3 regions of the Romboutsia sp. 1001713B170131_170501_G6 genome follow, and region 2 is predicted to be linked to each of the others. Evidence: riboswitches for the same ligand, from Rfam matches in the RefSeq annotation. Region 2 holds a riboswitch; each other region holds the start of a gene.

Region 1 (10,816 bases), on a different contig from region 2:
TGACCATGTATATAAAATGATAACACCTAATTTACCTTTAAAAGTAGTTCATGTAAATTTAAAGGAAATAGATAATATGAATGAATATAAAAAAGCTTTAGATTGGTATAAAAATGGATACAAATAAAGCCGATTAAATATGAATTGATAACCAAACCTTAACTAGGAGAAATGATATGACGAAAAAAAATACAAGGGTATATAAGGAAAATATAAATATAAATAAAAAAAGTGTCAAATTATTTTGGAATAAAAGAGCAGAAAAGTATACAGAAGATAATCCTTATAAAGCTGTAAAATGTAATGACAATGACTCTGAATATGCAAAATTATTAGATGAGTATGAAAAAGAAGTTATTATACCTAAATTAAAAATAGATAAAAATTCTAAAGTTCTAGATATAGGTTGCGGAGTAGGGAGATTAGCAGAAATGATAGTATTAGATAGTAAATACTATTTAGGTACTGATTTTGCAGAAGACTTACTTAATATAGCTAGAAAAAGAATAGGTTGTAATGATAGTTATGATTTTCAAATATGTGATTTTATAAATATATATGATAATGAGGTTATAAAAAGTAATGCCCCGTTTAATAAAGTAATTTTAGCAGGCGTTATAATGTATATAAATGATGAAGAACTTAACATATGTTTTGGAAATTTACTCAAAGTATTAGATAAAGAGGCTATGATATATATAGCATCACCAATTGCTACAAAAGAAAGATTAACCCTAGATGATTTTTACTCTAATGAATTAAATAGTGAATATAATGTTATATATAGAACAATTGATGAATATGTAGATGTTTTTAAAGTTCTTATAAATAATGGATTTAAGATTATAGAAAACGAAATGTTTCTAACTGATAAAAAGCAATACAAAGAAACTGAGAGGCACTATTTTATTTTAAAGAGAGGTTAAACATAAACTTATAATTAAAGTTACAATTTAAATCTTGGATTTATAGAAAGTAGTGTGATTTAAAAAATGAATGAAAAACAAAGAATAATAGAAATTTTAAACACTTCAATAGAAGGTATTTCTTACATAATTAAAAATTTAAATACAGACTATGAATTTATGTCTGAAATTTGTATACAAGCTATTAATACAGTTAAAAATAGCTTCGAAAACGCTAAAAAATGTGACGATAGACTTTATAAGCTATCAAATAATATATTAGAAAAATTGAAAAATCTAAATAAAACAAAAGATACAGATAAACTTGATGATTGCAATAAAATTATTAATATGATAAATGACATGATAGATATTATAAATAAAAACATGAAAGAAAAATATAATATTGTTTTTATGCCATACAATGCATCTATGTGGAATAGTCTTGAAAGTATTTGGAAAGAAGCTAAAGAAGATGCAAATTGCAATTGTTATGTAGTACCAATACCATACTATAAGTTAATTTCTAATAGTAATGGGGATACTGACGCTATATTTACATATGAAGGTGATATGTTGCCTAAATATGTACCTATTACTGATTATAAAACATTTGATTTAGAAAAAATCAATCCAGATGTTATATATATACACAATCAATATGATGAATATAACAATGCTACTAGAGTAGATAGTAACTATTTTTCTTATAATTTAAAAAAATATACAGATATGCTAGTATATGTTACTTATGGAATATTAGGTACTTATCCAATTTCATTTTATAAAGACTTTTACTCATTTATAGGAACAAGAGAATTTGATAAAGTTGTTGTACAATCTCATGTATTTTCAGATATTGCAGAATATAGTGGGGTAGCTAGAGAAAAATTATTGCCTCTTGGATCACCTAAATTTGATGCTTTAGTTAGTAGTCTAAAATCAAATACTACAAATGAGTTTTACAAAAATAAATTTAAGGGGAAAAAAGTATTTTTATGGACTACAAACTTAATGAAAGTTATAAATGGAAGAGATAAAGTACTAGATGAAATTGAAGAAGTATTTAATAAAATTAGGAAAAATTTAAACTATGGATTAATATATAGACCTCACCCTTTAGAGCTTTCATATGTCAAATCAAAGGCCCCAGAATGCTATAAAAGGTATAAAGAATTATTAAGCTCAGCAAAAAATACAGAAAATATAATTATTGACAATTCACCTAGTTATTACGAAGCTTTTCAAATATCTGATGCGCTAATAACAGATAGATCTTCTGTATTAATTGAATATATGGCTACAGGAAAACCTGTCTTAATATATGATATAGGATTAAACAGAGAGTTTTATCATGAAAGTGTATTTGATATATTTTCTAATTATATAGTTGGTGAAGAAGAAATGACTGTAGATAAATTTATAGATTTAGTAGTTAATGAAAAAGATTACAAAAAAGATATTAGAATTAATGCATTAAACACTGTTCTTTCTAATATTGATGGTAGTTGTGGAGAAAAAGTTCACAAACATATAAAGCAGTATATTGAAAATAACTATTTTTAAAATTTTACAATAATATTAAATACAAAAAGTCATGAACAACTTATTACATTAAGTAATTGTTTTAAAAGACTTTTTGTATTTTATTATAAAAATATCAAGTTTGTTTAATGTAGATATATAATTCTAACTATAAGAGTATTTATAATAATTAATAACTTTTTACATATCATGATAAATTCATAAAACAAACCTAAATTAAGATCAGTTAAATCAACGCAAAAATCTTTAACTATTTTTTTAAGTGATAAGTTTTAATAATATTATATAAATACAATATTAATTATTATTTAACGAAATAATAAATTTAGATATTGCAAATATTATAAAATTTATTAAAGTGAAAATTAAATTTATCATATATCTTATTACTATAATAAGTTTTAATTGATTAATAAAGTAGATAAGTATTATAAGTAATTTTATAAATTTAATTGAGTATTTAACCAATATTTATATCAAAAATACCTTTAGGAACTAATATAGGTATAAGTGTATCTGATTTTATAATTTCACTATTTTATTCAAATCAATTAACTATTGTGAATTTAAAAATAAATTCACAATCAAAATTTAAAAAAATAGGAATATTATTTAAATTTTCAATACTTATAAATTTATCTGAATAAGAATACTTAAGTTAAAAATTTTTAGTATTAGAGAAGTTGTCATCTAATATATAATTTATATTATTATGTTGTTGTAGCAAAAAAATGTAAAGTTTTAATTTTAATAGCCGTATAATATAAAATATAAGATAAAATAAAATAAAATTATACTTTGTAATTAAAAAATAAATTTAAATATATTTCTAAAATTAGTTTGAAAAAAAATAGTAAGAAAAAGTGAATAAAAACTTGATTAAATCTAAATTATACTATAATATTTAGTGTGTAGAAGAAAATGTCGAAAAGTGTAGAAAGAGGACGAAAAACAAAATAGGCAAAGCTAGAGAAATCTAGTGACGCAAAACTATAGGAGCTAAAGTGGGAACTATGCTAGCCAGTTGCCAAAAACTATGTGTTTTTGTTTTCGATATATAAAGTTGATGATTTTTGGATAATTATGAATAATATATAAATTATTTTGATTACTCGTGTCCAAAATTATGTATCTCTATTTATCGGCGCTGATATTATATAACTCTCTTTAGAGTTATTTTTTTTTAAAAAAATAATATTATAAAAAGTGTAATAACTTGATTATATTACAAAAGTTCATTACGTATATTATATTTTTTTAACATAATAGGAAAAAATATGTAATAATATAAATGATATGGAAAAAAAGTGAAAAAAAGTTTATAATCGAAAAAGGTAAGAAAACAAACGAAAAGTATATTGATTTAATTTTATATCTAAGATAATCAAACCCTAACAATGATACTATGTTATGTAGTATACAAAATTACTCTTTATAGAGTAGTTTTTTGATTTATAAAGTTAATGAAGGAGAGTAATATGGAAATCTATAATTTAATGAAAATGGGACTAGATGCTACACATTTAAGGAGCAATGCCATTGCAGAAAATATTGCTAACATAAATACTCCAGGGTATAAAAGAAAGTATGTTAGTTTCGAAGATACTTTAAAGAATAAATTAGAAGTTCCTAGTATAAAGTTAAAGGTTGATAAGAAATCTGTGGTCAGAGAAGATGGGAACAACGTTGATATTGAACATGAGAAGGTTAATCAAGCAGCTACGACATTAGAATATAATGCGTTAGTAAGTCTTACAAATATAAAAATTGCTATGACAAAAAGTATAATATCTGGGAGGTAAATAAATGAGTGTTTTTAGTGGTATGAGAATTAGTGCAAGTGGTTTGGCAGCAGAACGTATGAAAATGGATGTAATATCTTCTAATGTTGCTAATATGCAGACTACAAGAACTAAAAATGGAGGAGCATATAGAAGAAAGATAGCTACATTTGAAGAAAATTATGATGAAAAATTAGGAATGTTAGGTGTTAAAACTAAAAAAATTGAAGAAGATAAATCTCCTCTCAGAAAAATATATGAACCAAATCATCCTGATGCAGACAAAGATGGATATGTAGAATATCCTAATGTAGATTTATTAGCAGAAATGTCAGATCTTATAAGTGCATCAAGAGCTTATGAATCTAATGTAGATACTTTAAATGCTCAAAAAAATATGATATCTAAAGCTTTAGAGATAGGCAGATAGAAAGTGGGTGGTTAAATGACAGGAATAAGTAATATAAATGTTAATTCTAATATATTCTCTAATGCTATTAAAAATAATACTACATATAAAGTTAAAGGAAATGAAAAGCCAGACAAGAAATTTGAAGATGTTATAAAGAATGCTATAGGTAAGGTAAATGATAGTATTATAAATTCAAATGAAAAGATAGAAGCTCTTATAAAAGGTGAAGATGTTTCTATGCATGATGTTATGCTATCAGCACAAGAATCTCAAATGTCAGTGCAACTTATGATTGAGATTAGAAATAAGTTATATGATGCTTACCAAGAAATTAATAAAGTACAATTGTAATTCCTTAATAAGGAGCAGATAGATGAATTTTAAAGAGTTAATAGAAAAGATAAAAAAATTTATAAAAACAAGAAAAGAAAACTTTAAGGAAATGAGAAAAGAAAAGAAAATAGCCATTATAGTTGGAATTATTGCAATTATACTAGCTATAATATTTGGAATCAAATATAAAAATGATAATAAATATGATGTTCTTTTCTCAGGTTTAGATTCAAATGATGCATCTGTTATAACTAAAGAACTAGAAAAAGAAAAAGTTGAGACAAAAATTGAAGGCGATAGTATATATGTGCCTAAAGATCAGGTAGATAAGTTAAGACTTGAACTATCTGGAAAAATTTCAAATGGTTCTAAAGGTTTTGAACTTATGGATGAAGGATCATCGTTAGGTCTTACAGATGAAGAATTTGAGGTAAAAAAACAAAGAATGATTCAAGGTGAACTAGAAAAAACTATAAAAACTTTTCCGCAAGTACAAGATGCAAGAGTTCATATAACAGAAGGTGAAGAATCTGTATTTGCTAAAGAGAGCATACCTGGAAAAGCAGCCGTTTATGTAGATTTAAATGTAGGAGAACAATTAAGCCAAGAACAAGTTAAATCTATAATATCTTTAGTGTCCGCAAGTACACCAAACATACCAAAACAAAATGTTGAGGTAATCAATCAAAATATGGTCTTATTATCAGAAGGAATATTTGATGAAAATGGAAAAGAAAATTCTAACGATAATTCCAATGGAATTGATATTGCTACTAAGGCAGAAAGAGATTTAGATAAAGGATTAGAAAGAGATATAGTTAGATTACTTGAACCTATATTTGGAGTAGGAAAAGTAAGAGCAACTGTTAATGCTGATTTGAATTTTGACACAAATGAAAAAACTCAAACGATAATAGATCCTAACAAAGTTATAGTGAGTGAATCAAAAAGCGAAAATAAATCTAAAGAGCCAGTAAACACAGGTGGTACTGTTGATAACAATATGAATAATAAAGGCAATGTAAATGATGGAACTACTGAAAGTAAAAGCGAAGATATAAAATATGAAGTAGGAAAGACAGAAATTAAAACCGTTAAGGCTCAAGGTGAATTAAATAGAATAACTGCTTCGGTTGCTATAGATGGCAAATTAGATGCAGGAGCTATTAAAGATGTTAAAGATATGGTAGCGAATACCATTGGAGTAGAAAAAGATAGAGGCGATGATGTAGTAGTTGTTGCTATGGACTTTGATGTAAATGCTAAAAATAATTTAAAAAATGCATTAGGTGATGAAGATGGAGTAGCTAAGTTATTAAAAACAACAGGATATATAGTAGCCGGATTATTACTAATTATAGTAATAGCACTTATAGCTATATTTATTATTAAGAAAAAGAATAAATCTAAAGAAATTGATGAAATAGATGAATCTAATGAAATAGATATGATAAATCAAAAGCTAGAAGAAATGGAAAAACATAGGCTACACAATTTAGAAGATGATGAAGAAAATATGACTTTAGAGGAAGAAGTTAAGATATACGCTTCAGAAAATATAGAAGAAGTTACAGAATTAATAAATAATTGGTTAAATGAGTAAAGGGTGGTAGTTTGTTTTGGAAAATGAAGTTACTAAATCAGTAGAGAGTACTAAATCAGGAAATGCATTTGATTTAGGTGATATACCTAAAGTTAGAAGAGTTACTGGTGCTAGAAAGGCAGCAGTACTCTTAATGACATTAGGAACTGACGTTTCAGCGGATATAGTTAAAAATCTATCTGATAAGAAAATACAAAGGATTGGTGTAGAAATAGCTAATATACATACTGTCAACGCAAGAGAAAGAAGAGAAATTCTTCAAGAATTTATAGAACTAAATAAAGGAAAAGAATTTGTGTTAAAAGGTGGTATAGACTATGCAAAATCACTGCTTAATGGAGCTTTAGGAAACCAAAGAGCTAATAAATTAATAGAAGGAATTAGATATGATGCTTATACAAAGCTATTTATGGCAGCAAGAAAAGCTGAACCAGAGCAGATATTAGCATGTATACAAGGTGAAAGTACACAAACTATAGCTATAATCTTATCTCACATACAATCAGACAAAGCTGCCTTGATATTAAGTGAGTTGCCACCTAAGATTAAAAATGAAGTTTCACTAAAAATAGGATCAACATCATCAGTATCACCAAGTGTAATAAAGGCCATTGATGAAGCTGTAGAAATGAAACTATCAAAACTTGGACAAAGAGAAATGGAAAGTTCTGGTGGTATAGATAGCTTGGTTGAAATACTTGGTAATGTAGATAGAAAGACAGAAAAAAGTATTATAAGTTACATAGAAGAAAGAAACAACGAATTAGCTGAAGATATAAAGGCTAATATGTTTATATTTGATGACATAGTAAGACTTGAAAATTCTACTATTCAGAGAATTCTTAAAGAGGTTAATGTTAAAGATATCGCATTTGCTCTTAAAGGGGCATCTAAGGAAGTATCAAATGTCATATTTAGAAATCAATCTCAAAGGGCATCACAAGCTCTTAAAGAAGAAATTGATTTATTAGGAAAAATAAAAATATCTCAAGTAGAGGAAGCACAGCAAAATATAGTTAATGTTATAAGACGACTTGAAGATATGGGTGAAATAACTTTAACAAGAGGATCAGATGATGAGTTTATCATGTAGTAACATAATAAAAGCTAAAAATGTTAACTTAAAAGGCGTAAAAACAATAAATAACCTCTCTCAAATTGAAAGTGAAGAAGAAAGAAAGCTTAGAGAAGACTTAGAGAAAAAATTAAGAGAAAAAAAAGAAGAAATAAATATTAAGTTACAAGAAGCTCAAAAAGAATATGATGACATTATAGACAAAGCTAAAGCCGAGGCAAGTCAGATAATTGAAGAAAGCAAGTTAGAAAGAGAAAATATAGAAAAGAAAGCTTATGAAGATGGATACAATCAAGGGCTTAAAAATGGATATGAAGATGGATACAAAGAATCATATGAAGAAAACATAGAAAAGGCAAAAAAAGAGTCTGAGGAAATTGTAAATAATGCAAGTAAATTGTTAATACAGGCTAAGGATAAAGTATCTGAGTATATGAATTTAAATAAAGAAGAAATACTAAAAATTAGTATAAGTATAGCTCGACAAGTTCTAAGGGATGAATTTAAATCAGAATCATCTATGAATACTTTATTAACTAAGATAATTGAAGAGCATGAGCTTAAGGAAAATATAGTAATAAAAATAAATCCTTTATATAAAGATAGCTTAAATAATGAAATATTAAGTTTAAAAGAATGTAATAAACTTAAAGGTGACGTATTCGTTTTAGAAGATGAATCTATAGATATTGGAAATGCTATTATAGAAAACGTAAAAGGAAGAATAATAGTAGGTGTAGATGCTGTAATAGATAAGGTTAAAGAGGAGCTATTATGATAGACATAGATTTTGAAAGAATACTTAGTAGGATAAAGGATATCCCTACTGTTATATCTGAAGGAAAAGTAAAAAAAGTTATAGGTCTTACAATAGAAGTCGAAGGTATAAAAGGATTTGTAGGTGAGTTATGTTCGGTATATAATAATTTGAATATTCCTATTAATTGTGAAGTTGTAGGCTTTAGAGATGGAGATGTAATACTTATGCCCCTTGGAGAGTTAACAGGAATTGGACCTGGTTGCAAAGTAATTGCACAAGGAGTACCACTTAGTGTTAAATGTAGTGATGAACTCTTAGGAAAAGTACTTGATGGCATAGGTAATCCAATTGATGAAAATATGATTTTGCAAGGTGAAAGATATAGTTTATTTAATGAGCCACCAGATCCAATGAAAAGACCTCGAATAACAAATATAATGCCAACAGGAATAAGAGCAATAGATGGATTTTTAACTTGTGGAGAAGGACAGAGAATAGGAATATTTGCAGGTAGTGGAGTTGGTAAAAGTACAACTTTAGGAATGATGGCAAGAACGGCAGAAGCAGATGTAAATGTTATAGCTCTTATTGGAGAAAGAGGAAGGGAAGTTTTAGACTTCATTGAGAGAGATTTAGGTGAAGAAGGTATGAAGAAATCGGTAGTTGTTTGCGCTACATCAGATAAATCACCTTTAGTAAGATTAAAGGGAGCACTAACAGCTACATCTATTGCCGAGTACTTTAGAGATAAAGGTAAAAAAGTAATATTAATGATGGATTCTGTAACAAGATTTGCTATGGCTCAAAGAGAAGTTGGATTAGCTATAGGAGAACCGCCAGCACAAAAAGGATACACACCTTCTGTATTTGCTATGTTACCAAAACTTATGGAAAGGACAGGAATGTCTGAAAAAGGGTCAATAACAGCTTTTTATACTGTTTTAGTTGATGGAGACGATTTTAATGAACCAATAGCAGATACTGTAAGAGGAATACTAGATGGACACATTGTCTTATCTAGGCAATTAGCACATAAAAATCATTATCCAGCTATAGATATATTAAACAGTGTAAGTAGACTTATGAAAGAAATTGCAGATGATAATCATAATAAAGCTGCATCATTTGCTAGAGATATACTTGCTACTTATAAAGAAGCTGAAGATTTAATAAATATTGGAGCTTATGAAGAAGGTTCAAATAAAAATATAGATATGTCTATTAAGTATATAGACAGAGTAAATGATTATTTAAAACAAGGTGTTAATGATAGTACACCATTTAATGAAAGTAAAGAGTTATTAATTAATATGTTCAACTAAAGGAGACTGATGTAAGTGAGTAAGTTTAAATTCAAACTTCAAAAACTGCTAGATATAAAAGTAAAAGATGAGGAAGAAAGTAAATTAAGATATACACAAGCTCAAAATCAAAAAAGAATAATAGAAAGTAATTTAAGAAATTTAGAAAATTCTTATAAAAAATACTCAGATATAGGAATGTCTAAAGATATAATTAGTCAAAAAATTACTATTAATTATTTAGCAGCACTTACTCAGTCTATAAAATTAACTAGTGAAGATTTGAGAAAAGAAGAAATTAATGTTTCTAAAGCAAAAAAAGATTTTATAGAAAAACAAATAGATAGGAAATCTTTAGAAACCCTTAAAGAAAACGAACTTAATAGATTAAAAAAAGAAGAAGATAGATTAGAACAATTAAAAAATGACGAATTTGCATTATATGCATATATAAGAAATAGAACAAATATATCATAAAGGTGAATTAATATGAATTTAAATATGTCTATAAAAACAATGACTAACGCAAAAGAAAATACTTTAAAAAAAATAGAAGGAAGTAAAGATATAGTCAATTGTTTTTTTGGCGAAATAGAATCAAATCTTGAAGATTTGAGCTTAAATTTCAATAAAGATGAATCTAGTAAAAAGGACATTGATTTTAATCTCCTTCAAAATATAATATTTAATCTTAAATACATATATAATTTTGTAAATGATGAATTAAAAGAATGCAAAAATGTAGAAGGGTTAAATGAAAGTATCAATAATATACAAGTTATTTTTGATTCTATTAATATAGATAAAAGTAATTTAGAAATAAATATAAATAATAAAGAAAAATTAGAAACTTTAGAAAATACTTTAAATGACATTGAACTTAAGTCTAATTTATTAAGTAATAATGATAAAGAAAAATTAAATGATTTATTAGAAAAAATAAATAATGATACAGAAAATATAATAAAAAAATTTGATATAAATGAAAATAAAAGTAGCAATAATATCAAATCAAAGATAACTTCAAATAGTGATGAATTATTAAATAGTGGTTTTGAAGATAATAAAAGTTATAAAAAAAATGACTTAATAAAGGAAACT
Region 2 (10,816 bases):
TTATGAATTATTGACTCCAAATTCACAAGGAACTATAGAGTTTATGCTTATGAAGATACCTAAAGGTGAGTCATCTTCAAAAGAACTCTTTAGTCATAAGGGGGAAGAAGTGGCTTATGTTATAAAAGGTTGTGTAAGTTTACATTTGATGAGTACAGTTATTGAGTTAAACTGTGGAGATAGCGTAAAAATACCACCACATTCAAATCATAAGTGGGAAAATAATACTGATGAAGATTGTGAAGTTATATTTGCAGTAACACCTCCATCATTCTAGAAAATAATAAAATAAATTAGAAAAATCAAAGAACTTATATAAAAACATACCTAAAGTTACAATCAATTTGGGTATGTTTTTATATATTGCCATAATTATTCTGTTTAAATTCATTAAAAAAGTATATTAATTATAATAAGAAATAATTATAAATAATAAAAATTTAAAATAAACATAGAGAGAAAGGCATGCTATGGAAGAAACAAAACTTATAAAGATGATAAATAACAATCCATTTGTTATAAAAACTATAAACAATCCAACAGATGAGATGAAGTTATTAGCTATAAAGAAAAATGGGCTTGTATTAGAATATATAGAAAATCCAACTATAGAGATGCAAGAACTAGCTATAGATAATAATGCTAGAGCAATTAAATATATAGACAAACCAACAGAAGAGATGATGATAAAAGCTGTAAGTGATGGCTGGACTATTTTAGATTGTATTAAAAAACCAACTGATAAAGTAATTAAATTAGCTATAGATAAAGCTGGATGGGCTATCAAATATATTGAAAATCCAAGTGAGGAGCTACAATTATTAGCAGTAAAAAAAGATTACGATTCACTAAAATATATAAAAAATCCTTATGAAAGTGTGCAAGAAGAGGCTGTGAAAATAAGTTATGATGCATTAAGATATATAGATTCACCTAGCTATAATGCACAGATTTTAGCTATTAAAAGTAATGAAGCAGCTATTAGATTTATAAAAAACTTAGATAAAAATAAAATGTTAGAATTTTTAAAGGTAAATATTTTAGTAATTAAATATATTCAAAATGAGATAGCTAAAGATGAATTAGAAGAAGTATTAAAAGAAATGCTATCAAAGGAAGATGTTGAAGAAAAATACGTTAGAGATTTTTTAAATTGTAAAACTATAGATAAAAATAATGATAATATATCAATGGACAAGATAATGTTCATTTATAAATACGGAAGTAAAAAAGCTAAAAAAATAGCTGTAGATGAAAAACTTAAGATGATATAGGAGAAATAAAAAATGAATTTTATAGATACATTAAAGAGCGTTGACTTAGTTTTAGCTACTGGGGAAGTACCTCTAGTAGTTGGAGAGAGTGGAATCGGAAAAACAGCTTTAGCAAAAAGGCTTGCTAAAGAAAATAATTGGAGTTTAGTTGTTATTGATGGAAATCTTCTTAAAGAAGGTGAAATAGGTGGTCTTCCAACTATAGCATCTTATTTAGGAGTTAACTCCAATGGAGATGAAATAGAAAAGAAAACAACAGTATATGCAGTTCATAACAAGTTAAGAGAAATTGACGAAGAAATATCTAAAGGAAATACAGTTCTTTTATTTATAGATGAAATAAATCGTTGTGAGCATACGGTACAACAAGAACTTATGAACTTAATATTAAATAGAGAAATAAATGGATATAAGTTACATGATGATGTAAAAATTTTAGCAGCAATGAATCCATCAAGTAAGTATGGTTCAGACTTTGATTACCAAGTTGTAGATATGGATGCAGCTCAAGAAAATAGATTTGTATGGTTAAACATGGAACCAGACCATGCACAATGGTTAAGATGGGCAATAGATGAAGGTATTGAGCAAAAAGTCATAGAGTTTATATCGACATTCCCAGAGTATTTACACAAAATAAATGAAGGAGATGTATCAGCAACTCCAAGAAGTTATGAAAGAGTTTCTAAAAGTTACAAGGTATATAAGGAACAAAAAGATTCAATACCAAAGGCTGTATTTTTAAATGTAATAAAAGGAAATGTAGGAAATGTTATTGCGGAGGAATTTATAAGCTTTATTGAATCAGATTATAGTCCACTTATATCTTATGAAGAGGTTTTTTGTGGAGAAACTTTAAGTAAATCTATTATAGAAAAAGTAAAAAAAGAAAGTCATACAAGACTTTATTTATCAGCAATGAATATTTTAAGAGATTTAGAATCTAATATAAAAAATGGAGATTATGAATCAAGTTATTATATTAATAGATTTGTACAGTTTTTAAAAGCATATCCTATAGATTTAATGGTAGGAATTATGAAAGAAATCAAAAATAGCTATAAAAGAGTATATGAAAAAGCGATAGAAAATGAAGAATTCGTAGAGGCTTACTTTGAATCTTATAAACTAATAAGGGGATAGCCTATGGAAACTTACTTTGATAAACAAAAAAGAGAGCTTTATTACAAAGCAGAGCAAATTATAGATACGTATGCTATGTTAAAAGCAAATCACAAGGGTGAAAAATTTGAGATAGACATACCACAAGATTTCAAAAATGAATTTTTTAGTTTAGTAGACAAAGTTAATTTAAGCCTTATGGAAGACAAAGATAATTTCTATGGATATTTTTTATTTCAAACATCAAGAGAAATAAGATTTGATATAAGTAGTCCTACTGCTATAAATTTTAAAGGAGCTAAGTATGTTATATACTTTAATCCAATAATTTTTTTAAATCTTAATATGAGGCAAATGGAAAGTACAATTAAACATGAAATTCTTCATGTAATATCTATGCATTTAGTAAGAGCAAAAGAATTAAAAGGAAAATATAGCACATTAGCTATTAATATGGCTATGGATATAGTGGTTAATAAATATTTAAATAATTTACCACCATATGCTGTTACTTTAGAAAACGTAAATGTAAAATATAATTTAAAACTTGAACCTTATGAGCCTTTTGAATACTATGTAGAAAAAATTCAAACTGAATTAGATTTACAAGAAGTAGATAAAGATGGCGAAGAAGATGATACTCGTCAGTCTAATGATATAGAAACTGAATACAATCCAGAAAAAACTCATGATATTTGGGAAGATTCTAACAATCTAGATGAAGAAACTCTTAAAGAATTTACCCAAAAAGCTATTAATAATTCTCAAAAAGGTAAAATTCCAGAATACTTAGATGGGATGATATCATCATTTAAAAATAGTAAAGGTGAATTGCCTTGGAACTTATATCTTAATAGATTGATGGGAACAGTCGAAAGCAATAAAAAGAAGACTATAACAAGAAGAAATAGAAGACAGCCAAATAGATTAGATTTGAGGGGCCAGTTGAGATCTCATAAAGCAGAGATAGCTGTTGCACTTGATATAAGTGGAAGTATTAGTGATGAAGAATTTAAACAGGCTATTAAGGAAGTACTTAATATAGTAAAAAATTATAATCATGAAATTACAATTATAGAATGTGACAATGAAATTAGACGTGTGTATAAAGTCAAATCTGTAAAAGATATAAAAGAAAGACTTAAAAGGAGAGGCTCAACTAAGTTTAGCCCAGTTTTTGAATATGCTAATAATAAAAAAATTAATTTATTGGTATATTTTACTGATGGTAAAGGAGAAGACAAGCTACAAGTAATACCTAGAGGGTATAAGATTTTATGGGTTATTTCTGGCAGAGGAGACAAACTTTCATTAAGAGAGCCTTATGGAGCAGTTAAAAAACTTAGCAAGGTTAAAATAAAAGATGATACATTAGACATGAGTGATGTTAGAAATGATGGATATTCAATGAATAACCAAGCTCCAATTTTATAAATATTATAGTGGGTATGATTAAAAAAGTATTGATGGAAACATCAATACTTTTTTTTATTTATTAAAGTAATATTATTATATTTATAATTAAACTATTTTATTAAAGTTTTTTACCTAAACAAGCCATATAAATTACAAACTCATTTTCTCCATCTAAATCTAGCATATTATCAATTATATCCTGATCATAGATTCCAATAGCACAAGTCCCGTAATTAAGAGATTCTGATGCTATGTAAAGATTTTGGCAAACATGTCCAATATCTATAAGTATTTTCTTATGAGCAGTTACACTAAATTTGTGTTCACTTCTATATGGAATACAACTCCAAGCAAACACAACGGCACTTTTAGATACAAAACCTTGAACAAAAGGTTGATTTGGAGTTGCTTTATCTATTTCATCATCTATATTGTTTAAAGTTTTTATAAATAAAAGTTTATGCTCTAAAGGTAAATATCTATAAACTCCACTTTTTAAATTATCAACATTATTTATTATTAAATATGTTTCAAAGGGATGAGTACAACCAGCAGAAGGTACAGTTCTTAAGGCGCTAAATTTATCTTTTACAGTTTGGATTCCTTGAGTAGCCCAAAGTAAATACGAAAGTTCAGCTAAATTTATTTTTTCATTACTATACTTTCTTATACTTCTTCTGTCATTTATACAATCTAGTACGTTAGGTTTAACTAAAATGTCTTTGCTTACAGGAGGTAATTCTATTAAATTAGAATTTGAATCATATTCTTTTTGGAAAGAAGGAGCGGGTATTCCTTTTTGTTTATCGGTTTTTATCTGTTTTAGTATTTCAAAATCAGCTTTAAAAAATTCTCTGTTTTGTGCAATTTTATCCATAGATGTCTCCTTATTAAAATGTATAAATTTTTATACTTATTATATCATATATATAAATATAGGGTAAAAAAGTGCAAATGGTAAAATTTTCATATTTGAAGTTTAATTACATATAAAAGGAATCATCAAATAAAAAATGAATAAATATTTTAATTCAACAATAATGAATATTTGGATAAATAGAATGTACTAAAAAATATTAAAATTATTTTAAATTAAAAAAAACTATTTAAAATTATGTAAAATTATGTATAATTAAGATAGATGACTAAAAATTACATATTAGCAAATCTAGGGAAATCTAGAGACGCAAAGCTAAAGGGGCTAAGGTAAAATTATACTATGCCAGCCAGTTGCCAAAGAATTGATATTCTTTGTTTTTATAGAGTTATCTTATGATACAATCGTAAGATTGTTTTATGATGTTTACTTTAGATGGCAACTACCCTTTATATAGAGGGTAGTTTTTTATTTCATAAAAACAACTATAGCTCTATGGCAAGACTATATTTCAAAATTTGGGTAAAATATTTAGTTATTGTAAATTCATATAATATAAGAGGGAGAATATTATGAAGAAAAAGATAGCATCAATATTGGCCATATCTGTTATAGCAACAAACAGCACACCTGCTTTAAACGTTTTTGCTAATGAAGTAATAAAGGAAAAAGCATTAGCAATAGAGGAACAAGTTACTAAAACTATGACTGTTAGTGATTTTAAAATAAAGAACAATCCTAACTTCGCTAAGTATAATGAACTTTATAGAGTCGGGATACAGTCTATAACAAACAATGGAAGAAGTTATCCAGGAACTAAGATAGAAAATGCTATAGATGGTAAACTTGACACACATTGGGAGACAAACACTAGAAATACAAATGAATTTAAAAATGAAGTAACTGTGGAGTTTAAAGATATAGCCGAGATAAATAGATTAGCTTATGCTACAAGACAAGACGGTGCTAAAGGTAAAGGATATCCTACTAGTGCAGAGATATATGTTTCTGAGAGTGAAACAGGCGAAGATTTTAAACTAGCAGGAAAAGTAGAAGGAAGTAAAGTTACAGGTGGAATGGTTGAATTTAAATTTGATACTGTAAGAGCAAAGAGAGTTAAATTCAAATTCGTAGAAGCACATGACGAGTGGGCAAGTGCCGCAGAGTTTTGGTTCTATAAAGAGGATAGAACTCTAGATAAGATGGAAAGATTATTTACTGATGCAAACATGAATGAAGTAAGTACAGAGTTTGCAACTCCTGAAGCATTAAACACTTTAGAGAAAGAAACTGAAGGACATCCATTCCATGCTAACTTTAAAGAATATATAGATAATGCAAGACGTGTTCTAGAGAACAATGAGGTTAACTTTACTGAAACTAAAGTATCTAAGTTATTAGGATATGGAACTGAAAACCAAAAGGCTTATGATGATAAGTTTATGTTAGGTAAAGACCACATTGTTAATACACAAGTGAATGGTGGTAATTACTCTGGAACTAAAATAGAGTACATGTACGACGATAACCCTAATACTCATTGGGAAACAAACAGAGCTAATAGTAATGATTTTACTAATGAAGTTATATTTACTTTTGACGAGATAGAGCAACTTGATAGAATAGCATTATTACCTAGAAGTGAAAATCAAAAAGGATTCCCTACTAAGTATGAAATATATGCTTCAGAAACTTCTCAAGGTGATACATTCAAATTAGTTTCTAAGGGAACTGCAGAAGTTTCTAAAGACTTTATGCAATTTAAATTTAACCCTACAAACTTTAAGAGATTGAAGTTCGTATTTAAAGAGTGCTATCAAAATAGACCATTCATATCTGAAGCAAGATTCTATAAGCAAGATTCTATAGCAGAGAAGATGGAAACATTATTCACTGATAGTAATAAGAACAAAGTAAATCCTGATTTCGGTACATTAGATAAACTTACTGCTTTAGAGAACGAAGCAAAGGAACATCCTTTATACAGTCAATTTAAAGAAGATTTAAACGATGCTAAACAGGTTCTAGCGGGCAATAACGTAACTTATATTGATGCTAAAGTAACTAAGTTTAAAGAGTTTGGGTCAGAAGAATTAAAAGTGTATGATGAGAAATTTAAAATAAGTAATGATAAAATAAAGAACATAACTACTAACGGTAGACATTGGTCAACTAGTACTATAGATAAGGCTATAGATGGTGACATAGAAACTAATTGGCATTCTGATGCTAGAAATAGTGAGACACATACAAATGAAGTTATAATGACTTTAGATGAATTACAAACTTTAGATAAAGTAGTTTACACTTCTCCAAGGGATAGAGGGTTTGCAAAGAAATTTGACATTTATATTTCTAAAACTTTATCAGGAGATACATTTACTAAAGTTACTAGTGGTAGCTCGAACATAACTAGGGATTCAATAGCAATAAAGTTCAATCCAACTCAAGCTAGAAGAGTTAAATTTGTATTCACAGAAGCACATGAAAATTGGGCAGTAGCGTCTGAATTTGGTCTATATAGAGAAGACGAAGTCTTAGATAAAATGGGTAGATTATTTACTGACAATACTATAACTGCAGTAAGCGAAGAATTTGATACTGTTGAAGAATTAAATGCTTTAGAAGAAGTATGTAAAAAGCATCCATTCTATGCAGATTTTAAAGAAGATTTAGCTAATGCTAGAGTCCTAATTGAGCAAGGTAAAATAGAGAGTTCTAAAGCAGTAACTAAAAAGTTCAACCATTTAAACAATAAAGATTATATAAAGCAATTTAGAATTCCTTATTCAAATATAAAGAGAATAACTAATAATGGTGGTCAATACGGTTCTCAAAGAATTGAAAATGCGGCAGATAATGATATAAGTACTTACTGGGAAACTAATAAGCCTAATAGTGCAGATTGGAGCAACGAAGTAATAGTAGAATTTGTGGACCCTATAACTATAGACAGAATAGCTTATGGTGCTAGACAAACTGATAGAAAAGGATTCTTAGAGGGATTCGAGATTTATGGTTCTAATACTACTAAAGGTGATGATTTTCATTTAGTGTCTACAGGTAAAGCAGACATTACTTCTGGTCTAGTTGAAGCTAAATTTAAGCCTACTACATTTAAGAGAATTAAATTAAAGTGGGTTAAAGGCGAACAAAACTGGGCTACACTAAACGAAATAATGTTCTTTAATCAAGATGTTGTTGCAGATAAGGTTGAGAACTTATTTACAAACGAGTTGAAGAATGAACTGAAACCAGAGTTTAATAATTTACAGGCTATTGAAGACTTAGAGGAGGAAGTTAGCACACATCCACTGAGAGCAGAACTTATGGAAAATATAGATATTGCCAAGGAGCTAATTAAGAATCCTGAAAGTAATAAAGGTCATGTATACGAAATAGAAAGTAGAGGGGATGCTATAAAAGCAAGTCAACTGAGAAAAGTATGGAACTTTAGAGACTGGCAACCAACAGGATTAGCAGTTAAGTCTGGAGAAAAGATAACTGTTTATGTTGACACAGAACCAGGTGAACCAGTACCTAACTTAGTTTATAAGCAAATGGATAGTAGACATAATGGTTTAAGGGATATAAATTTAACTAGAGGTAAGAATGAAATAGTTATACCTGAAGTTGAAGCAAATGATGTAAGACCAGGGACATCGTTAGCAGGTGTTTTATATGTTTCCAATCCTTACACTCCAGACCAACAATCAAGAAAGCCTAAAATAAGAATAATAGGTGGGGTTAGTTATCCTCAATATGTAGAGGGTGTAACTACAGATGAAGAAGTCATGAAGGAGTTACGTGAATATACTGAGAAGTTAAAGGCAGACACTAAGTTACCTGATGTGTTTGAAGTAGTTAGTAATAAAGCTTTAGTAAACGTTAAAGCAACATATGCATTAAAGTGGTACACTGACAATAATAAGGTTCCTAGTCATACTGCAAAGAGGTCTGATGAAGTAATAAATGAAACAATGAAATTCTGGGGATTTGACGGTTCTAAAGAAATGCATTCAGACTTTAACTTTAGATATGTAACTATGCTTAAGAACTTAAGTGGTGGAGCATTCATGAATGCAGGAAGTGGTATAACTGGTTTTAACTATAACGAACAAGGTGGAGCTCTGAATGTAGATACAGGTTGGGGATTCATGCACGAAATGGGACACAACTTTGATACAGGTAATAGAGCTATAGCCGAAGTAACTAATAATATTTTACCACTTCACTTCCAAATGATAAAAGGTGAACCTAGTAAGATATCACAACAAAACCTATGGGAGCGTAACATACTACCTAAGGTAAGTAAAGAAGATTATTCTAACAATGAGTGGTATCCAGAAAGTGACCGTAGTTTATTAAGTCACATGGCTCCATTATGGCAATTACAACTATATGATAATACATTCTGGCCTCGTTTCGAGCAACAATTTAGAGAAAGAAACATAGGTGGAGGAGATTGGAATACTAAGCATGAGGCTTGGGCAGTTGTTGCATCAGATGTTCTTAAATTAGATTTAAAAGAACATTTTGCTAGACATGGTTTCTATGTTAATGAAGAAACTGCTAAGCATATGGCTCAGTATCCAAAACCAACTAAGAAGTTGTGGTATTTAAACGATAATAAATATCTTAAGACAGGGGAAGGATTTAATAGTGATTTAAATTACACAGTAAAAACTAAGTTAAACCAAGACTCTGTTAAATTAGATATTACAATGGATAAAACTAATGCTAATAGTCTTCTTGGATATGAGATAATTAGGGATGGTAAAGTGATAGGATTTACTACTAAAGATACTTTCACAGATTCTAGCGTAACTGCAGGGGAAAACCATACTTACAAGGTAGTTGCTTACGATACTCAATTAAATCCTGCAGAAGGTGTAACTGTAAAAGCACATCAACCTATGATAGAAACAGTTGGTGGAGTAACATTACACTTAGGTGAAGAGTTCAATGCTAAGGACTATGTTAAAGCAACTGACTACCAAGGTAATACAATAGAAGATGTAAAAGTTACAGGTAATGTAGATGTTAACACAAAAGGTGAGTACACAGTTACTTACGAGGTTACTGCTAACGATGCAACTTCTAGAGAATCAATGAACGTTAATGTTGTTAGTAAATATGATTACTTATCTGATAGAGAATGGAATAGTCATCATACTGACTGGGGTACACCTTCACGTAATAACTATATAAAAGGAAGAACTTTAGGAGAAATTAAAGACTACGATAAGGGAATAAGATTACATGCTAATGGTAACGTTGTTTATGATTTAGGTGAGCATAACTATGATAACTTTGAAGTTAAAGTTGGAGTAGACATGAATTTACAAGCACAAAATGATTCAAGTATAACTTTCAAGATTATAGGAGATGGAAAGACTTTAGCAACAACTAAAGTATTAAAGCATGAGGATAATATGCAGTATATAAATGTCCCTATAAAAGGAGTTAAAGAACTTAGATTAGAAGTTAACAATGGTGGAAACGGAAATACTTCAGACCACGGTATATTTGTAGAACCTAAATTAAGTACTAATAATGCTAAACCTGAATTAACTATACCTAAATCTCAAACTGTTAAAGTTGGTCAAACTTTAGAAGATGTAGTTGGAACTTATAAAGCTATAGATGCCGAAGACGGCAATATAACTGGTAATGTAGTTGTTACTGGACAAGACAAAGTTAACTTTAATAGAGTTGGTAAGTATACTATAACTTACAGTGTAACAGATAAAGATGGTAATAAGACTGAAAAGAGTAGAATTATAAGTGTAATAAACACGGAAGACTTTAAATACTTAAGTGACTTTGATTGGAAATCTGCAACAAAAGGTTGGGGTACAATTGGTAAGGACAACGCAGTAAGTGGGAATAAGTTAAAACTTACTGGAGAAGATGGTCAAGAAGTAACTTATGATAAAGGGATTGGTACTCATGCTAATTCTGAAATAGTTTATGATTTAACAGATAAAAATGTAGATATGTTTAGTTCATTTGTTGGTATAGACCGTGCAATGTACAATGGACCATCTAGTGTAGAGTTCGAGGTTTATGTGGACGGTGAAAAAGTTTACGAGAGTGGTGTAATGAGAGCTAGAGACCCTCAAAA
Region 3 (10,816 bases), on a different contig from region 2:
TGTATTTAACTTAGAGTTTTAGTTTTAATTTCAGTGTATTTTACTGCACTTCTATTCTTTCCTTGTCCACCAGATAAACTAATCTTTGGTAATTCATTTGGTACATCTATCTTAAAAGTATCACTTACTAATCTTTGTCCATCATCTTTTGCATCTGCAGTGTCCGTTCTATATAATTCTGCAAATATTTGTTTATTTTCCATGAACTGACCTATATAATCTGGCTCTACCCAATATACCCAGCTTCCTTCTGCTATTTCTTCTAAATTCCCATTATCAGGAACATCAGCCATAAGAAGACCTTTATATTTATCAGCTATATGTTCTTCATTTTCATTTAATACTAATGGTACATTAAATGCTGGGTTTCCACGGTATTCACCAGTTATAATAACAGATCCTTTTGGTATACTCTTTTTCTCATTTTCTGATGTATCTGGATTATCTACTTGGTATACAAATTCTTCACTTAGGATTCCTAAACCATTTTTGTAGTTTATATTATCATCAGACACACCAATTTCTATATTATCTCCTGGTGGCGAAATTAAATCTAATTCAGCTATTGATATATTTGTAGCTCCTAGAGCTGTTAATTTTACAAATCTAGTGTTGTATACATTTAATTGATTTCCACCTTCTACACCTTCTTTATCGAAGTATATAGTTTCTGTTGGATTATTTGGATCTAACTTAAATGAACCATTCTTAACAGTTGTCCAAGTTTTTCCATCATTACTTACTTCTAATTTATAGTTTTGTATAGCCGTTTTTGAAGTTTTATTTATCTTGAAGAACTTGCTAGTAGTTGTAGGTGCAGTATATTTTATACCAGCTAAAGGTCTAACTTCATTTGCATCTATTACTACATATGGATCTTCATTTGTATCGTGTTTTTTACCTTCATATACTGTTAAGTCATTATTATCTATAACCTTAGCCAACGAAGGATTTGGATTATTTGCATGTTCATCATAGTTTGAGTCATTTATATCAATTGTGTTACTTGTTATATTTAACTTCTCTTTATTTACACTTCCATCATGTCTTACTTTTACAGTTCCTAAATTAGCTTTTTCAGTTGCTTTTAAATTGTAATCATAAGCTATAGCTTCATATGTAAATACTCTGTTGTTAGAATTATCAACTACATCATTAAATATAGTTTCCCCATTTTTATTTCTCTCAACAAATCCACATGGCTTTCCATTTCTGTATATTTCATATCCTAATATCTTATCGCTATCTTTGTTAACAGATAATTTTATAGGCACTGTATCTTGGTTGACATAAGATTTATCTTCTATTTGCTTACCTTTATTGTCTTTTTCAAAGCTTGCTACAAGCTTAGTGTCACTTGACATATCAGCATTTTTTGCTAATCTTTGTCTTCTAGCTTCATCATTTATATATTGTATAGGTCTAGTTTCCTTATCAAACTTGCTTACATACTGTAATGTAGTTTCATTTGGTACTATACCATAAGCAAGATAGAATTTACTTAAGTCTTTATTAGCTACTTTAGATGTCATTCTTATTAATAACTGATCTCTATCAGCATTAGCTTTTTCATTGTCAGTCATCTCTCTATATGCTCTATTTAACTTAGCAAAGTAAGAGTCATTGCTAGAGTCTTTATCATTGTCATTAAGTAGCATCTTATATGTATCATTATTTTCGTATGCTAAATATGGTTGCCATAGCATTCCAAGTACAACATTTCTATCAGTTGATAGCCCTAAAGTATTTGAAGTTGCTTTTTCATACATCTTTTTATAAGTATCTTTGCCTAGCTTTGATGTTGGATCTTGATTAAGCATTGAATTTGAAAGTGCAACCATTAAGTTGTTACTTGTTTCATCATAAGTTCTATTTCTAATATCTAAAACGTGACCAATCTCATGGTTAATTAAATCATCATATAAATGAGCTTCATCTTTATTTATTAAATTTTGATTTTCATCAAATTTAAATGGAACACCTTGCATATATACAGGAACTCCTCCGTAACCTACTCCAACGTGGTGACTTGATGCATATCCAGCAGCTCCCATAATCATTCTTTGATATTTTATATTCATACGAGTTGCAGGTGCTTTATGCTTTTCATATTCTTCTTTACTTGGTGCATTTTCAACACTTTCATATACACCTTTTTTAGCATAACCTAATTGTATTTGCTGCTCCCAAGCTAAAAGTGCATTGTATACTCTTTCAACTTCATCATTTTCATTACCCTTAAGCCCAGATTCTATTCCCTTTAGTATTTGTGATGCTGGCATAGTAAGAGTAAATCTATCTCCTTCTATATCTGTTGCATTTAAAGTTGAAGTTTGTGCATCATAAGTGTATATATTATTCTTTCTATCTTCTGCTGTAACTGATTTTTTGTACATATTAGGTAAATCTGATACGTATTTTTTAAGTTCTTTTATATATGTTCTTATTTTATCTTTTACTTCATCTTCTTTATCTTTATCATTTATAATGTTGTTTACATTTAAATGTGGTATTTCATCAACTCCAGCTAGTCTTACCTTTATAGTGGCATCAGATTTACCAGAAGCCATTCTAGCCATTACTTGTCCACCTTTTTCAACATCATTATTAAATATTTCTGGTATAGTTATTTCATGTCTTCCTGATCCTAAAGCCTTTGATTTAGTCATATATTTACTTGGTTGTCCAAAATGTTGTAAAAATGCTAATTCAACTTTTGCACCTGGATCATCTGAACCCACATAAACAACTATCTTTTTAGATTGATCTCCATCTTTACCTGGTCTTGCAACGGCACCTAAAGATTGCCAATCATTTGCCATTCCTAAAGCACTTGACCCAGAATTACTTTTTATCGTTGGATCTAATGTAGTTATTTCATTTGATAAGTTAGCTCCATTTAAAAGTGATTCAGCTACATCAAGATCTTTTAATATATTAGTTCTATCTGGATTATATTCTTTACTTACTGAGTCCATTGTGTTTGCTCTTTTTCTTATATTATCTATCTCTTCTTGAGTAACACCCTCTCTTAATTCTACTCTAAATTCATCTTTATAAAGGTTCTTTACGTCTTGTTCTATATTATCTGCTTCATGGAATTTAAGCTCTGCTATATTTACTACTCTAGAACCATAACTAGGAATTGATGGATTAACCTGTATCTTGTTAGTTGTTATAGGTTCATTAAGTTTTATCGTAGCATACTTTTTCCCATTTGATGCTGTAGTTGATATAACCCTTGTATTATGTACCTTTGGATTATTAGGGTCTTCAAATGTACGTAATCTAACCTTCTCCGGAATTATATTCTTTCCTTGTTCTTCACTTACAGCTAAACTTATTCTATCTATAGTGTATTCTTTATTAAATTCAACTATAGGACCTCTAAAATTATCATAATGTCCCCCTGCATCCCAGTCATTTATAATGTAAATACTTGAGTAGTCATTGTCTACAACAGCAAACTCATTATTTACTTGTGCATCACTGTGATTTACAACACTTTTAATATTTTCTGTACCTATTTCTCCATCTCCTACATTAGCCTTAGGAGTGTTTATAAGTTTATAATTAGGCATCTTCGGTGGAGTTATAGATGTTGTAGTACCTAAGTAAATTTGAGACATCTTACTTGTTCCAAGATGATTTGTAGCAGTTACTCTTACTTCATATGTTGCTTCATCATCTAAACCATTTAATGTGTAGTTATGACTTCTGTGAAGTTTGCTTTTATCAAGATTTTTAGCCGTATTATCAACTTCATCTTCTCCTAATGTTACTCTAGGATCATTAGCTTTTATCCACTTTGTATCTTTATCTCCAAGCTTTCTGTAGAAAATATCAAAATCTCTAGCTTGTATGTGATTTTCCCAGCTTATTTTAAGAGATCTATACCCTTCTTGAACATTTAAGTTTATTGGTACATCTGGAGCATTTATAGGGATAACTTGTATATCTGATACACTTCCCATATTTGGTTGTTTGCCATTTAATCCATAGTAGTCTTCTTTCATGTTAAAGTTTTCATCAACATTATCTGCAGTTCCATCTAAAGTGTATGGCATAAGCTCTTTTTTCTTTTCTTCTGATAATCCGCCCTCTTCTTCTGATTTATTAGCTAGATCTTCTGCGTACCCTGAGCTCCACTCACCATTTAATGATTGTATACTTACTCTAAACTTATCGTATGGCTTTATTGCTTTATCTAATATATTTAAGTTTGTTTTATTAGTTTGTAATTTCTTTTCAGGACCAACTCTGTCACCTTTGTCATCTATCTTAAAGTATTTAACCTCATATGAAGTTACATTTGGTTGAGGATTCCAACTTATTGTTATTCTTTCATCATGTAAATTTGTAGATGTTTCTAATGTTTTTATAGTCGGTATACTTATTACTGGTTTTGGTATTTCTTTGTATACATTGTTTAAAAACTCTATTTGAGCTATTTCAGATATGTTTTTGTTACCTCTATTTCCAGTAACATTTATAGATATTTCTTTTACTGCTATCTGACTTCCTAAATCTATAACTAAGTCATCTGATCCACTTCTAGATTTTTTAACATTCCCTCCATTAAATGGTACTTTTTGTACCTCATCACTTCCATCTACTTTATACTCTATAAACCCAGTTTCTGGCATACCTGCGTCTTCACTAGTAGATGTTGGAGCCTTTATAACTACTTGTTCCATCTCTACAGCACCACTTGTTCTAAATGAGCTTATACTAGATAAATCCATTCCTATCTTTATCGGATTTTCTTCACTTGGTGCTACGTCCTTATTTCCTATTGCTACACTAGAGTCCCCTGACACTAGAAGTTTCTTTAACTCATTTTTAGCTTCTTCCCCAGTAAGACCATTTACTGTAGTTTCTTCATTAACTGTCATTCCTACATTATCTGGGTTTATTATTGCATCAGTATTTTCAATGTAGTTTCTATCTGTAGGTATGTTTTTTTCACTACCTATACTTTCCTTTACATAAGATAAATCAGCTATATCAGTTTTTCCATCTTTGTTTATATCGTAACTGTCATTATTTGTGTTTATATTTTCTAATAATATATTGTAATCTTCCATATTTATAACATTATCTTGTCTAACATCACCTGCTGAAAATAATGCTGGATATTCTTCATATTCATTTTGATCTTCAGTTTCTCCATAAGATTTTACAACTTGATTTTTTCTAGTTCCCACTTTTACCCTTTTTGAGTAATTAGTTATGTCTATATTATCTACAGTTGCAGTTTTATAGCCACTAGCACTTAAGTCAAAACTATAATTACCAAGTTCTAAGTTTTCAAATATAACACGTATAAAACTTACCATTTCACCTTCTTTAATTGGATTTTTAGATGAATTAAGTCTCTCAATAGTGTATATTTTTCCTGATTTTGTAGTTCCACTATTTGTAGCTAACGATACTTCTTCTTGAGTTTGTTCTCCCCTTAACACTAATTTCATATCATTTTGTGAATTATTTATAATTGGTGTAGCAAAGTTTATGTCTACTTCTAGTTTCCCTGTTATGGAAGTAGGTTGGCTAACTTCTGGTAAACTTGTGTTTTCATCTGTACTAACTTCAGTTGCAAACCCCTTAGCTGGAGATATAGCAAGTGTAGCCGCTAATGTACATGACATTGCCTTTTTCATCATATTTTTACTCCTTTTATTTTTTACTTAAATATTTTACTTGGTTTAGTCATCTCTTCTTTGTTAATTACTATCTTTACTCATTTAATCAATGAAGTAATTTAAAACATTTATACAAATAAAAGACTTAAAACTTAAAAAGCCACTTCATTAAGAAGTGGCTAAAAATCCCTATATTCCATTCAGTTCTACTAAATAAGCAACTTTTACTATAAAAAAATAAATAGTATACTGTACTAGCAACTGGCTGGCATGGTTTTTAACTTTAGCCCCTTTAGCTTTGCGTCATTAAGTTTCCTTAATTTTGCCTATGTTTTATTTTAAACTAAAAATATTTTATATTAAAATATTTCCAGCTTTCAATTATACAATATACCCTTAACTTTGACAATCTAAAACATTTTTTATTTTTAATTTCTTATATTTTTAATTAACTCTATATTGCCTTTATCCTCAGGTTTTCCATAAAAATATCCTTGTATAAATATATTGCCGTAGTCTATATTTTTTATAATATCTACTTGTTCTTTAAATTCAACACCTTCTAATACTATGCTTTTATTCGTTAGCTTGCATACCTTACTTAGAAATATTATAATTTCATGATTAAATTTATTATTTTTAATCTCATCTATAAAATATTTATCTATTTTTATCATATCAAAGTTAAGTTTGGATAATATATCTAGATTTGAGTATTTAACGCCGAAGTCATCTGAAGCTATTTTTATATTTTTACTTTGTAAAAACTCCATACCTTTTTTTATTTCTTTTAAATTCTCTGATTCTATATTTTCAACAATTTCAAATATAATATTTTTATTATCAAAATTTTTATCCTCTTCAATTGTAGAATCAATTGTTTTTAAGAATTTTTTGCTTTTTATCTCGTTGAAAGATATATTCATAGAAATGTAGAACGTTTCATCCTTTAGATTTGTGTTTAATTTAAACCATTCATAATCCCTTAATATATTTTTAAACACCCATATTGCTAACTCTTCAGTCATATTACTCTTTTCAATATCATTTATAAAAAAATACGGCGATACTATTTTACCTTCAGGATTTATATATCTAATTAAAGCTTCAAACCCTACAATTTTATCATTTTTAGGATTAATTATTGGTTGATAATAAATTGTATATCTATCTTTTATTAAGTTATCTTTTATTTTTTTTCTTAGCTTATTTATATTTATAGCTGGTACTATATACTTTATTGCTATAAATAATATAAGTATTGATGATATAGCATATAATAATATTTCTCTTTTTGTAACTTTATTTTTAAAGTATTTTAAACGTATCTTTTCTAATTCATTTTTCTGTTTTTCAGTGTAATTGTCTAAAATACTATCAATTTCATCTATAATCCATCTACTATTCTTCGATGCTGTTATATATACAGATCCTGGTGAAAATTTATAAATTTGATTGTACTTATTAAGTTTATTTGGATTTGATGGCGAAAGTGTTGCCACTACAGATTTGTCATCTAACATTTGTAATGCTTTTTTATAATCGTCTACCCATATAACTATAGGATTTATATCCTTTGATTGTAAATACCCTAATAACCATTCTGACCCATATTCGTTTTTTATAAAAGCGACCTTTTTTTTGTCTAGAGATTTTATATCTTTATGTCTAAAATTTTTATTAGTATAAACTGATAATAGCTCTACTCCAACATAATTTTTAGAATAAATAAACTTATCTTTTCTTTCCTGAGTGTACTGAAGGCCCATCATCATATCTATTTTATTTTCTTCTAAATCTCTAATTAATGAAGATACTTCTCCCTCTATACATTTAATCTTTATTTTTTTACCACCCTCATGATTATTTACGTCATGAATAATCTTGTCTAAAAGCTCTTTATAATACCCTCCAACATCCCCATCTTTAATATAAAAATATGGTTCATAATCATATACCCCTAACTTTATGGTTATATATTCTTTATCGGCATATGAAATACTGTAATTTAGTATAATTATTGCAAGTACTACATTTACGATTAATATTTTATAAAGCTTATTTTTTCTCACACCTAATTCTCTCCCCCTATAACTTTAAAAATACTACTTTATAATTAAGTTCCTTACATTTTAAATCTAATACTATTTTATATATTAAATTTTTAACTATATAATTTTTTATTAATTAATTATTAGCTTCATATAATTTTATTTTGATATAAAAATAATTCTGTCTATATATTTATATACGCTTTTATACAAAATTTCAACATCTTTTTTGATATTATTTATATTCTTTGTATTTTTTGTATGATTTAGTATCTTTATTACCTTTATGTATATTCTATTTTTTTACTTTGTTTATCTAAAAAAGGATGGCTTTTACAAGCCATCCTTTTTGCTAATCCTTATTATATTTTTTACACATATTATTAATTAACTTTATCTCTTCTTTGCTTTGAGGTTGAGCATAAAAATATCCTTGTATAAATATATTATCATTATCTATATTTTTTAAAATATCTACTTGTTCCTTACTTTCAACACCTTCTGCTATTATTTTAGTATTAGTTAATTTACAGATTTTGCTTAAAAATATTATAAGCTCATAATTAAAATTACCTTCTTTAATCTCATCTATAAAATATTTATCTATTTTAACAACATCAAAATTAAATTTAGATAATATATCTAGATTTGAATATTGAATGCCAAAATCATCAGCAGCTATTTTTATATTCCTGCTTTGTAAAAATTCCATTCCTTTTTTTATTTGTTTGAAATTACCTGATTTTATATTTTCAACAATTTCAAAAATAATTTTTTTAGACTTAAAATCCTTGTCATTATCAATTATATAATTAACTTTCTCCAAGAATTCTTTACTCCTTATTTCATTGAATGATATGTTTAATGAAATATAAAATTCCTCGCCATTTAAGTTTGTGTTTGTCTTAAACCACTTATAGTCTTTTAGTACAGTTTCAAATATCCATATTGATAATTCTTCTGTCATATTGCATTTTTCTATGTCACTTAAAAAGAAATATGGAGATATTATTTTTCCATCAGGGTTTATGTACCTAATTAAAGCTTCAAATCCTACAACTTTATCATTTTTAGGATTAATTATTGGTTGATAATAAAGTGTATATCTATTTTGGGATAAGTTTTCTTTTATACTTTTTCTTAATTTTTTTAGCTTTATAGCTGGTATTATATGCATTATTAATATAAATAAAATACATATTAATGCTATAGTACATAGTATTATTATTTCTTTTGAGTTTGCTCCTTTATGAAAATATTTTAAGTATATTTTTTCTAATGAATGCTTTTGATTTTTATTAGGATTTTCTAATACCTTATCAATTTCATCCATAAGCCACTTATTATTTTTTGATGAAGCTATATATGCAGCTCCTGGTGAAAATTCATAGATTTTTTTAAACTCACGTAGCTTCTTTTGATTTATTGGAGCTACAGCTGCTACTACAGATTTTTGTTTTAGCATATCTATTATTTGGTTAAAATCTTCTACCCATACAGGTTTTGGTTTTATTCCGTTTTTTGCTAATTCATCTAGTAACCATTTAGATTCATATTCACTTTTTATAAAAGCAACTTTCTTATTATTTATGGACTTTATATCTTTATATTTATAATCGCTATTAACATATATTCCTAATAATTCAACTCCTACATTTTCTTTAGAAAAAATAAGCTTATCTTTTCTTTCATCTGTGTACTGAAGCCCAACCATTAAATCAATTTTATTTTCTCCTAAATCTTCAATTAAAGAGTGTATATTCCCTCTTACATATTCAACCTTTACCCTTTTATCTATAGGCAAATTTTTATTTATTTCAAAGATAATATTATCTAAAATATCCTTATAGTATCCATCTACCTTGCCATCTGGTTTCATATAAAAATATGGTTCAAAATCATATGCTCCTACCTTTATAGTTCTGTATTTCTCGTTTGCATATGAAGTATTATAGTTTGATATGGTTATTAAAAATAATATAACTAAAATTAATAAGCTTCTAACTTTATGTTCTCCCATATTCAATAGTCTCCTTTTTACTTCCCTTTTTATCAATTACCTTAATCTTCCTTACATTTATATTAACACTTTCAAACAAAAGTTTTTCATATTTTTTCATATTTTTTACATTTAATTTTATATTCTAATTATTTTTTAATATCATTATAAAAAATATTATAAAATTATATATATATGCATTAATTATATTTTTTTCAACGTTAATACTCTTATGCATATAAGCTAACTTCTCATTCTTAAAAGCATTAAAATCTCTACCATATCTATCCTATAATTAAATTTTGTTCACTTTTCGTATACTTTTTTAGCACATTTTAAATAATTTTAATATATGGTTTACATTTATATAAACTTAGTACTATACTCTAAGTATGGTGAGGTGAGTAAAATATGACTTTTGGGCAGAGATTTAAACAACTAAGGATAGAAAAAAATCTAACACAGCAAGAATTAGCAGAAGATTTTAATAAGATATATGGACATAACTTTGCAAAATCTTCTATATCTCAATATGAAAATGATAAAAGAAAGCCAGAAACAGAAGCGCTTAAGCATTTTTCATTGTATTTTAATGTATCAATAGACTACTTGCTAGGAGTAAGTAATGATAGAAAATTATCTGTATTAAAAGAAAATGATAAACTAGATGATGAATTTATAAATGCTGCAAATAGTTTTTTTAAAGATGAAAATATTACTAGAGATAAAAAGGACGAGCTTTTTAAAGAAATTAGCAGACTATACTTTGAGTCATTAAAATAAGCTACATATTTGTAGTTTATTTTTTTGTTCTTTTACCAAATATGCAAGTAAAAAGGATATGACTATTATTGCCATATCCATAATTACTTGTATTTTATTTAAAAATTTTTGATTTTTCCTAATCGTATTAACACTTACTTTAACAATTATTATATACTAAAATATTTTACAGTGTTTTTCATTATTTTAGTATACTATACTTCTTGATTTATATATTTTTCACTATCTTTTTCTTTTCTATTTTTTAATATTATCCAATAAAATCCTATTATTAAAATACCTAATATTCCTACTACTATAGAGTATTTTTTCATTATATTAGCAATTAAATCCATATT

The links. Region 2 has a riboswitch for cyclic di-GMP ahead of I4U89_RS09180 (NPCBM/NEW2 domain-containing protein). Riboswitches for the same ligand answer to the same signal wherever they lie in the genome.
Region 1: it holds a riboswitch for cyclic di-GMP, as region 2 does, so the genes downstream of both, I4U89_RS01395 (flagellar basal body protein) here and I4U89_RS09180 (NPCBM/NEW2 domain-containing protein) in region 2, are expected to answer to the same signal.
Region 3: it holds a riboswitch for cyclic di-GMP, as region 2 does, so the genes downstream of both, I4U89_RS08530 (M60 family metallopeptidase) here and I4U89_RS09180 (NPCBM/NEW2 domain-containing protein) in region 2, are expected to answer to the same signal.

Annotation. Positions count from the first base shown of each region.
Region 1 covers NZ_JADPFC010000001.1:275,898-286,713, forward strand. The annotation lists gene I4U89_RS01380 (NTP transferase domain-containing protein) at 1-127, shown strand, start outside; gene I4U89_RS01385 (class I SAM-dependent methyltransferase) at 177-926, shown strand; gene I4U89_RS01390 (CDP-glycerol glycerophosphotransferase family protein) at 993-2,471, shown strand; cyclic di-GMP riboswitch class I at 3,400-3,482, shown strand; gene I4U89_RS01395 (flagellar basal body protein) at 3,929-4,252, shown strand; gene flgC (flagellar basal body rod protein FlgC) at 4,257-4,661, shown strand; gene fliE (flagellar hook-basal body complex protein FliE) at 4,677-4,994, shown strand; gene fliF (flagellar basal-body MS-ring/collar protein FliF) at 5,017-6,579, shown strand; gene fliG (flagellar motor switch protein FliG) at 6,596-7,672, shown strand; gene I4U89_RS01420 (FliH/SctL family protein) at 7,653-8,432, shown strand; gene fliI (flagellar protein export ATPase FliI) at 8,429-9,736, shown strand; gene fliJ (flagellar export protein FliJ) at 9,752-10,192, shown strand; gene I4U89_RS01435 (flagellar hook-length control protein FliK) at 10,205-10,816, shown strand, end outside.
Region 2 covers NZ_JADPFC010000003.1:100,613-111,428, reverse strand. The annotation lists gene I4U89_RS09205 (helix-turn-helix domain-containing protein) at 1-277, shown strand, start outside; gene I4U89_RS09200 (hypothetical protein) at 471-1,274, shown strand; gene I4U89_RS09195 (ATP-binding protein) at 1,287-2,417, shown strand; gene I4U89_RS09190 (vWA domain-containing protein) at 2,421-3,830, shown strand; gene I4U89_RS09185 (SagB/ThcOx family dehydrogenase) at 3,931-4,689, opposite strand; cyclic di-GMP riboswitch class I at 4,964-5,050, shown strand; gene I4U89_RS09180 (NPCBM/NEW2 domain-containing protein) at 5,262-10,816, shown strand, end outside.
Region 3 covers NZ_JADPFC010000002.1:587,076-597,891, forward strand. The annotation lists gene I4U89_RS08530 (M60 family metallopeptidase) at 6-5,666, opposite strand; cyclic di-GMP riboswitch class I at 5,899-5,982, opposite strand; gene I4U89_RS08535 (EAL domain-containing protein) at 6,074-7,717, opposite strand; gene I4U89_RS08540 (EAL domain-containing protein) at 8,049-9,716, opposite strand; gene I4U89_RS08545 (helix-turn-helix domain-containing protein) at 10,107-10,478, shown strand; gene I4U89_RS08550 (DedA family protein) at 10,673-10,816, opposite strand, start outside.